One region of the Ensifer sp. ENS03 genome, then DNA from elsewhere that is predicted to be linked to it. Evidence: riboswitches for the same ligand, from Rfam matches in the RefSeq annotation. Region 1 holds a riboswitch; each other region holds the start of a gene.
What was found. A riboswitch is a leader RNA that binds a small molecule or an ion and turns the genes downstream of it on or off. The one in region 1 is predicted to bind cobalamin.
Positions count from the first base shown of each region.

Region 2: it holds a riboswitch for cobalamin, as region 1 does, so the genes downstream of both, nrdH (glutaredoxin-like protein NrdH) here and bluB (5,6-dimethylbenzimidazole synthase) in region 1, are expected to answer to the same signal.
Region 3: it holds a riboswitch for cobalamin, as region 1 does, so the genes downstream of both, cobU (bifunctional adenosylcobinamide kinase/adenosylcobinamide-phosphate guanylyltransferase) here and bluB (5,6-dimethylbenzimidazole synthase) in region 1, are expected to answer to the same signal.
Region 4: it holds a riboswitch for cobalamin, as region 1 does, so the genes downstream of both, metE (5-methyltetrahydropteroyltriglutamate--homocysteine S-methyltransferase) here and bluB (5,6-dimethylbenzimidazole synthase) in region 1, are expected to answer to the same signal.

Region 1 covers NZ_JACVAV010000002.1:146,786-150,470, forward strand. The annotation lists gene IB263_RS07340 (acyl-homoserine-lactone synthase) at 1-283, shown strand, start outside; gene IB263_RS07345 (DUF2865 domain-containing protein) at 448-1,518, shown strand; gene bluB (5,6-dimethylbenzimidazole synthase) at 1,531-2,226, opposite strand; cobalamin riboswitch at 2,272-2,484, opposite strand; gene IB263_RS07355 (SDR family oxidoreductase) at 2,582-3,394, opposite strand; gene IB263_RS07360 (phytanoyl-CoA dioxygenase family protein) at 3,483-3,685, opposite strand, start outside.
Region 2 covers NZ_JACVAV010000003.1:517,246-520,930, forward strand. The annotation lists gene nrdE (class 1b ribonucleoside-diphosphate reductase subunit alpha) at 1-1,307, opposite strand, end outside; gene nrdI (class Ib ribonucleoside-diphosphate reductase assembly flavoprotein NrdI) at 1,277-1,693, opposite strand; gene nrdH (glutaredoxin-like protein NrdH) at 1,706-1,927, opposite strand; cobalamin riboswitch at 2,315-2,541, opposite strand; gene IB263_RS15260 (acyl-CoA thioesterase) at 2,692-3,492, opposite strand; gene metE (5-methyltetrahydropteroyltriglutamate--homocysteine S-methyltransferase) at 3,489-3,685, opposite strand, start outside.
Region 3 covers NZ_JACVAV010000002.1:309,573-313,257, forward strand. The annotation lists gene cobN (cobaltochelatase subunit CobN) at 1-505, opposite strand, end outside; gene cobW (cobalamin biosynthesis protein CobW) at 609-1,673, opposite strand; gene cobU (bifunctional adenosylcobinamide kinase/adenosylcobinamide-phosphate guanylyltransferase) at 1,677-2,201, opposite strand; cobalamin riboswitch at 2,336-2,794, opposite strand; gene IB263_RS08135 (cation transporter) at 3,025-3,606, shown strand; gene IB263_RS08140 (cobyric acid synthase) at 3,679-3,685, opposite strand, start outside.
Region 4 covers NZ_JACVAV010000003.1:521,565-525,249, reverse strand. The annotation lists gene IB263_RS15275 (metallophosphoesterase) at 1-262, opposite strand, end outside; gene IB263_RS15270 (LysR substrate-binding domain-containing protein) at 455-1,381, opposite strand; gene IB263_RS33955 (hypothetical protein) at 1,513-1,824, shown strand; cobalamin riboswitch at 1,843-2,062, shown strand; gene metE (5-methyltetrahydropteroyltriglutamate--homocysteine S-methyltransferase) at 2,162-3,685, shown strand, end outside.

The DNA.
Region 1 (3,685 bases):
GGTCGCGGCCGCCGAACTGATGTGCGGCGTCGGCGAGCTGGGCCTTGCTTCCGGCATCAGCCACATCGTCACGGTGACGGATGTGTTCCTGGAGCGCATGTTCCGGCGCATGGGATGCCCGGGCGAGCGTATCGCCGAACCGCATCGCATCGGCTCCGTTTTCGCGGTTGCCGTCGCTTGGGAAGTAACGCCGGATCTGCTCACGCGGATGAAGGCGGTCGCTGCCATCGAAGGTACCGTGCTCGAACGTCCGATGTCGCTGGAAACCGCCCGCGCCGCCTAAGCGCGTCAGTCGATCTGCGCTGTTAACGCAAACCGTCGCTTGTCGTTGCACGATCACCGACAAGCTCTATGATGGAGGCGAAACAGGAATGCCGCTGGCAGCAACCCGCAGAAGGTCGGCGCCGACCTGGCAACAGGAAGAGACTTTCGCCCGTGTTCACGCGCATGAAACACGTCGCTGCGGCCCTTGTGCCTCTGGTTCTGATCGGTGCCGGTCCGTCACTGGCATCGACGGCCTGCGACCGACTGAACGCGCGGCTCGCGCAACTGCCTGACTACGTCGCCAGCAATGCCGATGCGCGCGACTACGCAAGCGCGATCTCGCGGCAGAATATCGAGCTGCGGCGGGCAAAGAACGACCGCCGCCGCGCGGGTTGCAGTGGCGGCAACGCCATTGGCTTCGACGGCGGCGACCCCGACACTTGCTACGGCCTCAACAGCCTGATCGCCGAGATGGAAGACAATCTGCGCATGCTGAAGTCCGAGCGCGAGCAGATCGTCGCCGGCGGCAGCGACGACAGCCGGCGCCGCATCCTTGCCGCGCTGGAGATCAACGGTTGCTATGGCGACCGCGAGGAGTTCGCAAGCGTGGAACCGGACGTGCCGGAAAGCCACCGCAACATCGTTGCCGACCTGCCGCCGGAAGACGCCTACGGCCCGATGCTCGGCCGAGGCGAAGACGGCTACGCGCCGCAGGAGCGCTACTATAGCGGCACGCTCAGAACCATGTGCGTGCGCACCTGCGACGGCGCCTTTTTCCCGGTTTCTTCAGATGCGACGCCGGCCGATTTCCCGCGCGACGAGCAGGCCTGTCGGGCGCGCTGCCCGGGGGCTGAGACCGAGCTCTATTTTCACGACCTCAACACGGAAGAGAGCGACAAGATGGTCTCGGCCGTGACCGGCCGTCCCTATACCGAAATGCCCAACGCCTTTGCCTATCGCACCCGCGCTGTCGGAAAACCCGGCCAGTGCGGCTGCCAGATACCCCAGACCGCCTCGACCACACCGAAGGCAAACGGAACGAAGATCGGTGACGACCAGTCGTCGATCATCGTCATCGAGACCAAGAAGCCGGAAGCGGCGAGCAATACCGCCAAGGCGCCGGCCGAAGAGCGGCCTTACGATCCGTCGAAGAACAAGGTTCGCGTCGTCGGCCCGACCTACCTGCCGCAGGAAGAAACCGCCATCGACCTCAAGCATCCGAAGGGACCGGCCTATCAGCCGGTCCAGAATTGATCGGACGAGGCCTTACGCCTTCTCCTTGCTGCGTCCCCATCCGTCTTCGAAAACCAGCTCGTCGAGCGGCAGGCGCTGGCGCCAGCCCTTCACGGCGAGTTCCGGCTGCTGATAGAGGCGATCGACATAGCCGAGGCAGAGCCAGGCAACGATCTCGATATGATCTGGGATGCCGAGAATCGCCTTGATCTCGGCCTCGTGGAAAATGCTCACCCAGCCGACGCCCACCCCTTCGGCCCGCGCCGCAAGCCAGAGGTTTTGCACGGCGCAGACGGTGGAATAGACGTCCATCTGCGGATTGTGGGTGCGCCCGAGTACGACGGCACCGCCGCGCGTGCGGTCGCAGGTGACACAGATGCTGAGCGGCGCCTTGCGGATGCCTTCCAGCTTCAGCGCACGGTACTTGGCCTGTTGTTCCGCCTCGAACATCAGCGCGGCCTCGTCATTGGCGCGGCGAAACGCATGCCAGACGCGCTCACGCGTTTCTTCCGCCCGCACCAGCACGAAGTTCCACGGCTGCATGAAGCCCACGGACGGGGCGCTGTGCGCAGCGGCCAGCAGGCGCAAGATCAGATCATCCGGCAATGGCGCGGGCAGGAATTCATCGCGCACGTCGCGACGTGTCTCGATGGCACGGTAGACGGCCTCCCGCTCTGGCAACGAAAAGGCGCCGGCAGCCGCAAGGCCGCCCTTCGGTTCAGTCAGCATCGTTCGATCCCCAACAATGCGAAAACCTCCCGCCGTCCACGCGGGGTTCGGTCTATCTCGCCAGGCCGGTCTTCTGACTTCGGTTCAACCGATCACCTCGCCTTCCCAGATCGCTTGAAGATCCAGTGGCAAAACCTTGAATCAATTCAAGGCTCTCTTAGAGGCGATCGTCCCCGTCACAGCGTTGGGCACGTTCCGGAATGACACCGGATTCCCGATTCTCCCGCTTTCGCGGGCACCTGACGACGGCACTAAGTGCACAGCCGTTTGAGAAAGACAAGCGGCGCCAACCCGGCCGGGACATGGCACGCCACTTTCCGCCGGCTACTGTCGAGCTTAGTCGTTTACCTCCACCTCAAAGCGGAGCGACCGGATGTGGCGAACCGTCATAGGCGCCCCAGACCGACTGATCGAAGCAAATCACCGATCCGGTCATCAGCCCGGACTCGGCCGACGACAGATAGGCGCAGGCCCGCGCCACTTCGGCCGGATCGACGAGCCGACCGAAAGGCTGGCCGGCCGCCGCCTTTTCGAGCCAATCGGCCGCCGCGCCATGAAACTCGCGCTGGATGCGGTCTTCGCCTTCGGACGCCATCCAGCCGATATTCAGCCCGTTGACGCGAATGCGGTTGCGAAGAAGCGCATAAGCCGTGTTTTTGGTCAGCGTTTCGAGGGCGCCTTTCGACGAACAATAGGCGGCAATGAACGGCTGGCCGGCCATCGCCGACATAGAGCCGATGTTGACGATCGTGCCCTCGGTCTTCTCCCGCCGCATGATCTTCACCGCCTCCTGCATCAGGAAGAACGGCGCGCGCACATTGATCGCGAACATGCGGTCGAAGAGTTCGGGCGTGGTGTCGAGGATCGTGCCACGGTCGGTGATAGCTGCGGCGTTGACCAGCGCATCGACCCGGCCGAATTCCGCGTCGCAAGCGGCGACCACCTTGCGGGCGTCCTCTACTTTTTCAAGATCGGCCTCGACATAGACAACTTTCGCACCGCTTGACTTGCCGATCTGCTCGGCCTTCGCCCGCCCCTTGGCGGCGTTGCGGCCGCAGATGACGATGCCTTCAGCGCCGCGCTCGGCGAAAAGGCCAGCAATCGTCGCGCCCAGTCCCTGCGTACCACCGGTGACGATGGCGATCTTGCCTTGCAATTGTCCACTCATCGAATTCCTCCCTCGGAAATGATCGTTTGAAACGGCTGCGGCTCCCGGCTAAAACACACCGGGAGCCTGTCAAATTGTAACTCGCTCGTCAGCTCAGCTTGCGCTTCGCCTGCGCCTCCAGCACCGAGAGAAACTCTTGTTCGCCCGTCCCCGCAGTGAGCGCCTCGCGCATCAACTGCGCCTGCGTCTTCGGCGCCAACCCGCCGAGTGGCGGATCCCGGTCGAGATTGGTGGGGAACGAATAGCCTTCGGCACAGGAGGAGATCGCGTTGGCCGCTTCCGCCTGCGTCA
Region 2 (3,685 bases), on a different contig from region 1:
TGGCCGAAATCCGGGCTGTCCATCGCAGCCGCAATGTTCAGCGAACCGAGATTGCAGGAGATGTCCTTGCCCATGTGCTTGTAGGAGAGGTCGTCGTTGAACGCGCTCGCTTCGCTCACCTGCAGGATTTCCGAGCAGAGATTGCTCATGGTGATGCGCCCGGCGATCGGGTTTGCCCGGTTCACCGTGTCCTCGAACATGATGTAGGGATAACCGCTTTCGAACTGGATCTCGGCGATGATCTGGAAGAAGTCGCGCGCCTTGATCTTGCGCTTGCGGATGCGGGCATCCTCGACCATCTCGCGGTACTTCTCGGTCACCGAAATCTCGGTGAGGGGCACGCCATAGACCTGCTCCACGTCATAGGGTGAGAACAGATACATGTCCTCGTTGTTGCGGGCGAGCTCGAAGGTGATGTCGGGGATGACGACGCCGAGCGACAGCGTCTTGATGCGGATCTTCTCGTCGGCGTTTTCGCGCTTGGTATCGAGGAAGCGCATGATGTCGGGGTGGTGGGCGTGCAGGTAGACAGCACCGGCTCCCTGGCGCGCGCCGAGTTGGTTGGCGTAAGAGAAACTGTCTTCGAGCAGCTTCATGACCGGGATGACGCCGGATGACTGGTTCTCGATCTGCTTGATCGGCGCGCCCATCTCGCGGATGTTGGTGAGCGACAGCGCCACGCCGCCACCGCGCTTGGAAAGCTGCAGCGCCGAATTGATGGCGCGGCCGATACTCTCCATGTTGTCCTCGATCCGGAGCAGAAAGCAGGAGACGAGCTCGCCGCGGCTCTTCTTGCCGGCGTTGAGGAAAGTCGGCGTTGCCGGCTGGAAGCGGCCGGAGATGATCTCGTCGACGAGATCGCGGGCAAGCCCCTCGTTGCCGCGCGCCAAGGCCATCGCCACCATGCAGACACGGTCTTCGTAGCGTTCCAGGTAGCGCTTTCCGTCGAAGGTCTTCAGCGTATAGGACGTGTAGTATTTGAACGCCCCGAGGAAGGTCGGAAAGCGGAACTTCTTTGAATAGGCATGATCGTAGAGATCGCGCACGAAGTTGAAGGAATACTGGTCCAGCACTTCCTGCTCGTAATAGCCCTCGGTCACCAGATAATCGAGTTTTTCCCGGAGGTTATGGAAGAACACCGTGTTCTGGTTGACGTGCTGGAGGAAGTACTGTTTCGCCGCCTGCCGGTCCTTGTCGAGCTGGATCCGTCCCTCTTCGTCATAGAGGTTCAGCATTGCGTTCAGCGCATGATAGTCGAGCGCTGCTTCCGTCGCCTTCAAGGGGCGTTCGAGTGTCGTGACGTCCAAAATCGTTCCATCCCGTTTTTGACATTGGCGACGTCCTCGTCGGTCCCGAGCAGCTCGAACCGGTAGAGATAGGGTACCCGGCACTTGGCCGAAATCACGTCGCCGGCGATCCCGTAGGTCGCGCCGAAATTGCTGTTGCCCGCTGCGATCACGCCGCGGATGTGAGAGCGGTTGCCCGCGTCGTTCAAGAAGCGGATGACCTGCTTCGGCACCGCCCCGCGGCCATCGTCGCCGCAATAGGTCGGCACGATCAGCACGTAGGGCTCTGCGACCGTAAGTGCGTCCTTACCTTCCCTGAGCGGTATGCGGGCGGCGCGAAGGCCGAGCTTTTCGACGAAGCGATGGGTGTTTTCCGAGCGGCTGGAAAAATAGACGATCAGGCCCATCGCCAGCGTCCTTCAGGAAAGCGCGCTGATCATGTCCGGGCGGAAACCCGCCCAATGCCGCTCGCCGGCGACGACGACCGGGACCTGCCGATAGCCAAGACCCTGCACCAGCGCGAATGCATCGGAATCCTCGGAGATATCGACGATGCGATAATCGATGCCTTGGCGGTCGAGCGCACGGGTTGTGGCGGTGCATTGGACGCAGGCTGGTTTGCTGTAGACGGTGATCGACATGGGTTCCTCGTGGGGGTCTGGCAAATGGGCGCAAAAAGTCGTCGGATCGCGCGAACGCGAACCGTGGTGTTGGCGATTGGACACGAAACATCGCTCCCCGGTCGCCTCGACCGGAGTTGACGTCGTCAAGCTGGCCCAAGGTCGGTTACGCAACCGGGCCGGCTCGTTTTGGTCGGGCGCTCAGGAATTCCGCGGATGCGGGTTTTCAAGGCGCGGCCTTTCAATCAGGCGCGCAACAACGCGCACCCGTCCGCAGAAGGTGGATCTGAACTGGAAGAAACTGGCATGACTTCACCCCGAAGCTTTCGACGGGCTGCCGGGGAGACGTCGAGACGATCGGGCAGGCTCATCCTGCCACGCACTCAACCCCTCCGGACACCCCGCCCGTGGACGTTTGGTGATCGAGGCAGGTCTCCTGGCTTACGGGTCAAAGCTTCCATCCCGACCTTCCCGAGGCCTCATGCCTCAGTGGTCCAAATCCGGACAGTCGCTCGCCGTCTACAGTTGCGGGGGCAGCTACGGCATAGCCTCAGCGGAAACCCGCCGGCGCACCGTATTCCCGTCTTAGCTCCCAATCCTTGCGAATCGGAAGAACCTCGAACACTAGATATAGTAGTTCATCGCAAATCTGCGTCAATAGGTTCCGTATGTGGAAGGCGGGGGTAGGAGGGTGGTTTCTTTTGCAGTGTGGATAACGGGGAGTAAACAGCCGGTTGGCACCAAGGTTGTGGATAGGGCGCCCCTGGTGCGGACGCCCCATTCCATCAAGCAGCGAAAGCGGCCACGGGCCGGTTGTCATCGTCGACGGCGACCATAGCGAACGTTCCGGTAACAGTCCGCTGTCGCAGACCGGTGAGGAGCTCTTCCGACCAGAGTTCGACCTCGACGGTGGCTGAACTGCGACCCGTCCGCACAATGCGGGCGATGGGTTCGATGATCGAACCGATCATGATCCGGTGCTTGAAGTCCATACCGGTGCAGGAGGCAAGGACGGTCGCCCGGCGGCTCCGGCGCGTCGCGACGACGAATGCGGCCTTCGTCATATGCGCGAGGGCGTTGCCACCGCATATGGCGCCGAAGCTGTTGGCCTGGCCGGGAAAGACGATGTCGACCATGCGTAGGGTGCCCGCCTCTTCGGGCGTGTCCGTTGCCACATCGAGCGGCGGCAGCATCCAATCCGTTTCATCGGCACAGGGCATCGCGACCATGGTGAAGGTGCCCCTGCTGCAAAGGGCGCGGCTGCCGGTGGCGATATCTTCCGCGATCATCTCGACCTCGACCACCACCGAGCGGCGCCCGACACGAACCGGACGGCCGCTGAAGCAGACGATCTGACCGATGCGCGCAGGCGCACGAAAATCGATGCGGTCGCAGGATGCGGTGACGAAGGGAACGCGCCCGTGACGGGTGGCGACGATGAAAGCGATCCGGTCCATCGACGCGAGGGCGGCGCCACCAAAGAGCGTGCCATGGTGATTGGTATCGCCTGGAAAAACGATGTCGATCAGGGTTTGTGGCGCCGGGGTTTCCCCCGGCGCCGTCGTGACTTCGTGCTGCCCCGTCATGCTTTGACGGCTTCGCGCGTATCGGCGGCAAAAGCCGCTCGAAGCGAGCGGGCGGCGGCGACCATGTTGACGAGCGCCGGCCGCGTCTCTTCCCAGCGCCTGGTCTTCAGTCCGCAATCGGGATTGACCCAGATCTGGTCCGGCGTGAGGCCCTCGGTCGCTTTTTCGATGAGATGCACCATTTCCTCGACGC
Region 3 (3,685 bases), 160 kb from region 1:
CCGGCTGCGGCTTCTCCGCACCCGTGACCAGTGCGGCCGCATAGTCGAGAAACAGCCCGGCATTGTCCGAGCCGCCTTCGGTGAAGTAAGCCCAAAGGCGCTGGCGGTCGTCGGCTGCGACGGTGGAGAAAGGCTCCAGCCCCGGATCCGGCTTGTCGTCACCCGGCAGAACCGCGATCTCGAAACGATGGGTGACAGCAGCCGCATGCAGGGCTTCCAGCAGATAACGGAAATAGCTGGCGCCACCGAGCGGCCGGACGACGATCAGCTTGGCGTGACGCGCCGTGCGCTCGACGTAAGTGTCGACCGACATCGGGTGCATCAGGCTCATCAGGCTGGCGATGCGCAGGCTCAAGCCTCCGTCGCGTCGGCCGTGAGCCGCGGCGATCGAGGAGAGCTCGGTGTCGGCGGCCGAGAGGAAAAGGATATCGGCCGGCGTTTGCCCAAGGTCGATCGCCTCGTTGCCGTCGGCGATCGTTCCTTTCTGGGCGAGAAGCAGATGCATTCGTCTTGTCCGGTGGGGCAATTCCGAACGAAAACGCTAAAAGCGTTTTCCATCCGGAACTGCATCATTTCAATGCGTTAGATCATTTCACTCAAAGAACGATCTAGACGAGCGCGGTAATCGCAGCGCGCACCGCCGCCTCGTCCATGTCGTGCAGGCCGATGACGACGAGGCGCGTACCGCGCTTTTCGCCGGCGCCCCAGGCGCGGTCGTAATATTGGTCGATGCGGGCGCCGACCGCCTGGATCAGGAGGCGCATCGGCTTGCCGGGCACGTCGGCAAAGCCCTTGAGGCGCAGAACGTCGTGCTCCGCGATCACGCCCTTCAGGCTATCGATGAACGCCGAGGGATCGGCGATCGAACCGAGCTCGACGACGAAGCTGTCGAACTCGTCGTGATCGTGCTCCTCACCTGCCTCGTGCTCCATCTCGTGATGCGACTTGCGGTTGGCGATATCGCTTTCCGTGCCGACACCGAGGCCAAGCAGGATGGCAGCGGCGACTTCCCCGTTCTTCGCCTCGATCATCGTGGGCTTGCGGCTGGTGCGCGAAGCCACCTCGTCGCGCACGGCCTTGAGGCCGGAGGCATCGATCAGATCGGTCTTGTTGAGAACGATGAGATCGGCAGCCGTCAGTTGGTCCTCGAACAGCTCCTCGATCGGGCTTTCGTGATCGAGATTGTCGTCCTCGACGCGCAGCGCATCGACCTTGTCGTGGTCGTCGGCAAAGCGGCCAGCGGCAACGGCGGCGCTGTCGACCACCGTGACGACGCCATCGACGGTCACTTCGCTGCGGATATCCGGCCAGTTGAAAGCGGCGATCAGCGGCTGCGGCAGGGCAAGGCCCGAGGTTTCGATGATGATGTGGTCAGGACGGTTTTCACGCTCCAGCAGCTTCGTCATGGTCGGGATGAAATCGTCAGCCACGGTGCAGCAGATGCAGCCATTGGTGAGCTCGATGATGTCGTCCTCGGTGCAGGCCTCGGCACCGCAGCCCTTCAAGACATCGCCGTCGACGCCGAGATCGCCGAACTCGTTGATGATCAGCGCGATGCGCTTGCCGTCGGCGTTCTGCAGCAGGTTGCGGATCATCGTCGTCTTGCCGGCGCCGAGGAAGCCGGTGATGACGGTCGCCGGGATCTTGCCCTGGTTGGCTCTCGCAGTGGTCATGGATCAACCCTTCATTTTCAGCGGCAAACCGGCCGCGACAAAGTAAACTTCAGCGGATTTCTCCGCAACGATCTGGTGAAGCCGGCCGGCATGGTCGCGAAACTCGCGGGCCATGCGGTTCTCGGGCACGATACCGAGGCCGACCTCATTGGAAACAAAGACGAGGCGCGCCCGCGCCTCGGGCAGATACGCAACAAGGGCGGCAAACTCCGCCGTCATGTCGCGCTCTTCCAGCATGAGATTGGTTACCCATAGCGTCAGGCAGTCGATCAGGACCACATGGCTGGGATCATCGATGCGTCTGAGGATGCCGACGAGATCGAGCGGCTCCTCATGCGTCGTCCAGCCCTCGCCGCGGCGCGTCCGGTGATGGTCGATGCGCTCGCGCATTTCGTCGTCCCAGGCGCGGCCCGTGGCGACATAATGCATGGTGAAGCCGGACGCTTCGACGAGCCTCTCGGAAAAGCTGGACTTGCCGGAACGGGCGCCGCCAAGGACCAGCACGGGCCCGGCGCTGAGACTGCTCATCGTGGCTGCCTCAACATTCCCAAATCAGCCGTCGGTGGCAAAAGCCATCGGACGCGCCACGGGCGCGTTCTTGAAAACATCTGCGAGCCAAAACAACCTCCGTGATGGCGTTGGAGACAAAAGTCCCCTCGGGCGGAATGCCCATGCCGGATGGCAGGTCTCCTGGCTCACGGCGTCACGGGCCGAACATCGCCTCGCCCTTAAACGGCAAGGTTCCGATGTCAGGGCCCGAGCGGCCCGCCTCACCTTCCCGGCGTCTTTCCGGTGCCACAGCGAACCTTTGCGCGTCGTCTCCGACGCATGGGCGCTGTGAGGGACATCGTGAAAGGCGGACGATTCGTAGAAGAAGAGGCGTCCAAACCCGGCTGATCACGATGCCACGCCAGTGGCTTTTCCGGTTTGATCCCCGACCTGCCCCGATTGCCCATGCAACCGGCCGACAGCCCGGCACCAAACCCGATGGCGAACCCTGACCGTTCTACAGTCGCGGGGTCGGCTGCGATAAGGATGCCCGATTTGGGTCCATCCGTCACATTCCCAATTATTCCCCCAGATCGCCACGACAAGGGGGAACCATCCAACACCTGATGATTAGGAAGCGGGCAGCCCAAAGTCAATCGACGCATGCGACGCCTCCCCGGCCGAGTTGCGCCACGCGACGATTTGTCGGGCGTCAGGCACGACGGCAGTGTGAACGGAACCGATGTCGAAACCTAGTGCTATGGATAGCAAACTGCTGCTAACACCTGTGCCAAAGTGCCGAGGGCGAATCTCGCCAAAAAAAGTGCCGAGGGCGAATCTCGCCAGAAAGGGAACCTTTCGAGTGGATACCGACCTGCGCCGCGTCGTCCTCATCGTCTCCCTGTTGAACCTTGGCTATTTCGGGGTCGAACTCCTTGTCGCGCTTTCGATCGGCTCGGTGTCCCTCATGGCCGACAGCGTCGACTTCCTCGAAGACGCCTCCGTCAACATGCTGATTTTCTTTGCTCTGGCCTGGACGGCGCGAACCCGCGCGCGGGTCGGCATGGCGATGGCGTTCATTCTACTGGTACCGGCGCTGGCCTTCCTTTGGACGGCCTGGGCGAAGTTCATGGATCCGGTCCCGCCAGAGCCCTTTGCCCTGTCCCTGACCGGACTTGGGGCGCTGGTGGTCAACCTCTTCTGCGCCTATCTGCTCGTCGCCTACCGTCACACGAGCGGCAGCCTCACGCGGGCAGCATTTCTCTCGGCCCGCAACGATGCCTTCGCCAATGTGGCCATCATCGCCGCGGGTCTGGCGACAGCCTATCTGTGGCAGTCGGCCTGGCCGGACCTGATCGTCGGCCTGGGGATTGCCCTGATGAACCTGGATGCCGCGCGGGAAGTCTGGGAAGCCGCAAGCGAGGAGCACGATGTCGCAGCGTAGTTCCGTCGGATAGGCTCGTTGCTCCTGTTGGGCCCGACGTACCGGACCTGCTGGCTGACCGTTGCCGCGTCCCTAGTGC
Region 4 (3,685 bases), on a different contig from region 1:
CCACCGGCTGGTGCGAACCCGGCAGATGGCCGACATCGTGATTGCCGGGAACGATCAGCACCGGCATCGAGAGCTGGCCGATCAGATCGAGCGAGAAGGTGATGTCGTCCTCGTGGTCGGCACCATCGATGGTGACGTCGCCGGTGTGGATGACGAGATCGGGTTTTACCGCCTCGATCCAGGCGCGAACCGGTTCCCAATTGCCATTGAAGTGGCTTTTGGCGGGGCTGAGATGGGTGTCGCTGATCTGGACGATTTTCAAGGAAACGGGCCTCCGACGATGGCGTGCGGTATCCGCGTCGGAGGGCTGATACTTCCCTTCTCTGCGGTTGGCCGCAGTCTTTAGGGAGCCGCCATGTCAGTTTGGTAACAGCCGTTCTCAGCTGATTTTCAGTTTCTCCATGAAAGCGTCATCTTCAGAAGACCGACGGGCCGAGTGGGCCCCGTTGTGTCTCTACATTGCGCCGTGGTCGGTCCGACGCGACGCCGGACAGGATTGCTCCATCACGGTCGAAAGCATGGCGTTCGACGCATCGGCCTCGGCGACGACCCAGTCGCGAAAGGCCTGGATCTTCTTCTGCCGCCTGGTGCTTTGCGGATAGACGAGCCAATAGGCGCGACCGTCGCGCACCACATGCTCGAACGGCCGGATGAGCCTGCCGCTCTTCAGTTCATCCATCAGGAAGGTCGAGACGGCAATCGCAATGCCGTGATCCGCAAGGATTGTGGCGACATCCATCGCCTGGACATCGAAGATCAATTCGGTGCCATTGCTTGCCGGCGGTTCGACGCCGGTTTCGATCATCCACCGCCGCCACCAGCTGGCGTTGCCGAAACGCCGGACTCTCAGAACGTCCGCGGGCTCCTTGAGCTGGTGCTTTTCCAGGAAGGACGGCGTGCAGACAGGCACGTAATCGAGCGGAAACAAGGGAAAGACATCGTTGCCCGGCCAGTCGCCGGCGCCGCTGCGCACCGCGAGATCGATGGCGTCACGTTTGAAATCGACCAACTCGGTCGACATGTGCACCCTGATGCTGATGTTGGGATGCGCGGTCTGAAACGACGCGAGGCGCTGACCGAGCCAGCTCGACACGACGGTTGGCAGCACCGAGATGTGCAGGTGATGTTCGGTCTTGTCGGCGATCTCCGAGAAGGCCGCCCCTAAGAGATCGATCGCTTCGGTCACCTTCGGCGCTAGCTGCCGCCCGGCGCCGGTCAATCGCACCTCGCGCGGAAGCCGGACGAACAGCGGCGCGCCGATGCGATCTTCCAACAGCCGGATCTGATAACTGACGGCCGCCTGCGTCATGCCGAGCTCTTCGGCGGCGCGGGTGAAACTCAGGTGCCTAGCGGCGGCCTCAAAGGCGCGCACCGCACTCATGGGAGGAATCTTGCTCATGGAACTGAGATAAGCATTCTTTATGCCAGCATGCGAGAAATCGCTTTGCGCGAAACGGCAAAAACCCTCACTTTTTTCGCGAACACACGCCCTTGAGAGAAGTGAGGATAGCAATGCTTAGCGCAGTGCGATCAACGATTTACCATGTCCTGAACTGGGCCGATAAAACCCTCGGCCCTCCGGTTGCCATCGACACGTTCAACGAGTTCCAACTCCGGGATATCGGCCTGACGCGAGATCAAGAGCATATCCGCGCGCGCGTCGGCGACGCGGCGGATCCGTGGCAGTGGCCGGAGGAGGACGCTTGGACCAAACCGCAACCGTCCCGTGAGCGGAAAGCAATGGAAAGACCTCGTCCTGCCACTGTCTCGCCGCGGGCGGCGGCGGGAGAGAATAAAGACATAAGCATTTCTTTATGCGATTGACGAAGAGCTCGGGACAGGGCATTGTCGCCCCATCGTGGTTCTTCGCCCGCCTTTGGAGGGACGGAGCTAAGAGGGAATTCGGTGCGGCGCCAGACAAGCGCCCATGCCGGAGCTGCCCCCGCAACTGTAAGCGGAGAGCGGCCGTTCGAAGATGTCACTGAGGGAGACGCCTCGGGAAGACGGAACGGTCCGTGACGACCCGCAAGCCAGGAGACCTGCCGCGATGAACAACGTCCACGGGCGGGGTGTCCGATGAGGCGCGTTGAGGACGCGGGATCGCTCTCGCGCCGCGGCTGCGTCGCATTCAAGCCTTGCCCATAACCTTCGGGGTAAGGAAATGACCATCAAGACTGCCAATCTCGGTTTCCCGCGCATCGGCCGCCGTCGCGAATTGAAATTCGCGCTCGAACGCTATTGGGCCGGAAAGGCCAGCCGCGGCGAACTTCTCGATACCGGAGCCAAGCTCCGCGCTGAAAACTGGGCCGCGCAGAAAACGCGCGGCATCGACATCATCCCCTCCAACGACTTCTCCTTCTACGACCACGTGCTCGATACCGCCGTGCTTGTCGGCGCAATCCCGCCGGCCTATGGCTGGACGGGCGGCCCGGTCGATCTCGACACCTATTTTGCCATGGCGCGCGGCTCGGCCGGAACGCCCTGCGCCGCCGGCTGCACCCATTCGGGAAGCAGCAGCGGCACTCCCGCGCTCGAAATGACAAAGTGGTTCGACACCAACTATCACTACATGGTGCCCGAGTTCGACAGGGATCAGCGCTTCGAGCTCACCCACAATCGGCCGCTGGAAGCCTTCCAGGAAGCTCAGGCCCTCGGCTATCGCACACGCCCGGTGCTCATCGGCCCGGTGACACTGCTGAAGCTCGGCAAATCGAAGGGCGGCGACTTCGATCCGGTCGATCTGATCGAACGGCTCCTGCCCGTTTACGTGAGGGTCCTGGCGGAGCTTGCTGACGCCGGCGCCGATTGGGTCCAGATCGACGAGCCTTGCCTGGCGCTCGATCTCGCGGACAAGGATCGTCGCGCTCTCGACCTCGCCTATCGCACGTTCGACACCGACGTGCCCGGACTCAAGATCATGCTGGCGACCTATTTCGGCTCGATCGGCGACAACACGGCAACGGCGTTGGCGCTGCCGGTCGATGGACTGCATGTCGATCTCGTGCGCGCGCCGCAGCAGATCGACACGCTCATCCAATCGGCTCCGGCGGACCGGGTCCTATCGCTCGGGGTCATCGACGGCCGCAACATCTGGCGGACCGATCTGGCCGGCCTGTTCCGCCGGCTGCAGCCTCTGACTTCGGCCCACGGCCGCGACCGCATCGAACTCGCACCTTCATGCTCACTCCTGCACGTGCCTATCGATCTCGAGCTGGAGCGTGCGCTTGATCCGGAACTTTCCTCCTGGCTCGCCTTCGGTACGCAGAAACTCGACGAACTCAGCCTGCTTGCCAGCGCCTTCGAGCCGGGGCTTGCCATTTCCGAGCACGTTTTCGCCGCCTCGATCGCGTCCGCCCAGGCGAGGCTCACCTCACTCAGGATCCATGATCCTCTGGTCGCCGGGCGCTTGAAAGCGCTGACGGATGCGGACAGCAAGCGGCAATCCCCGTTCGCGGGCCGCCGGGCACTGCAGGCGAAGAAGCTGTCATTGCCGCTCTTCCCGACAACGACGATCGGATCCTTCCCGCAGACATCGGAGGTTCGGCAGGCCCGTTCACTGCATGCGAAGGGCGAACTCAGCTATGTCGACTACACCGCCTATCTTCGCCGAGAGACCGAAGTGGCGGTGCGCTGGCAGGAAGAGGTCGGCATCGACGTAGTCGTTCACGGCGAGTTCGAGCGCAAC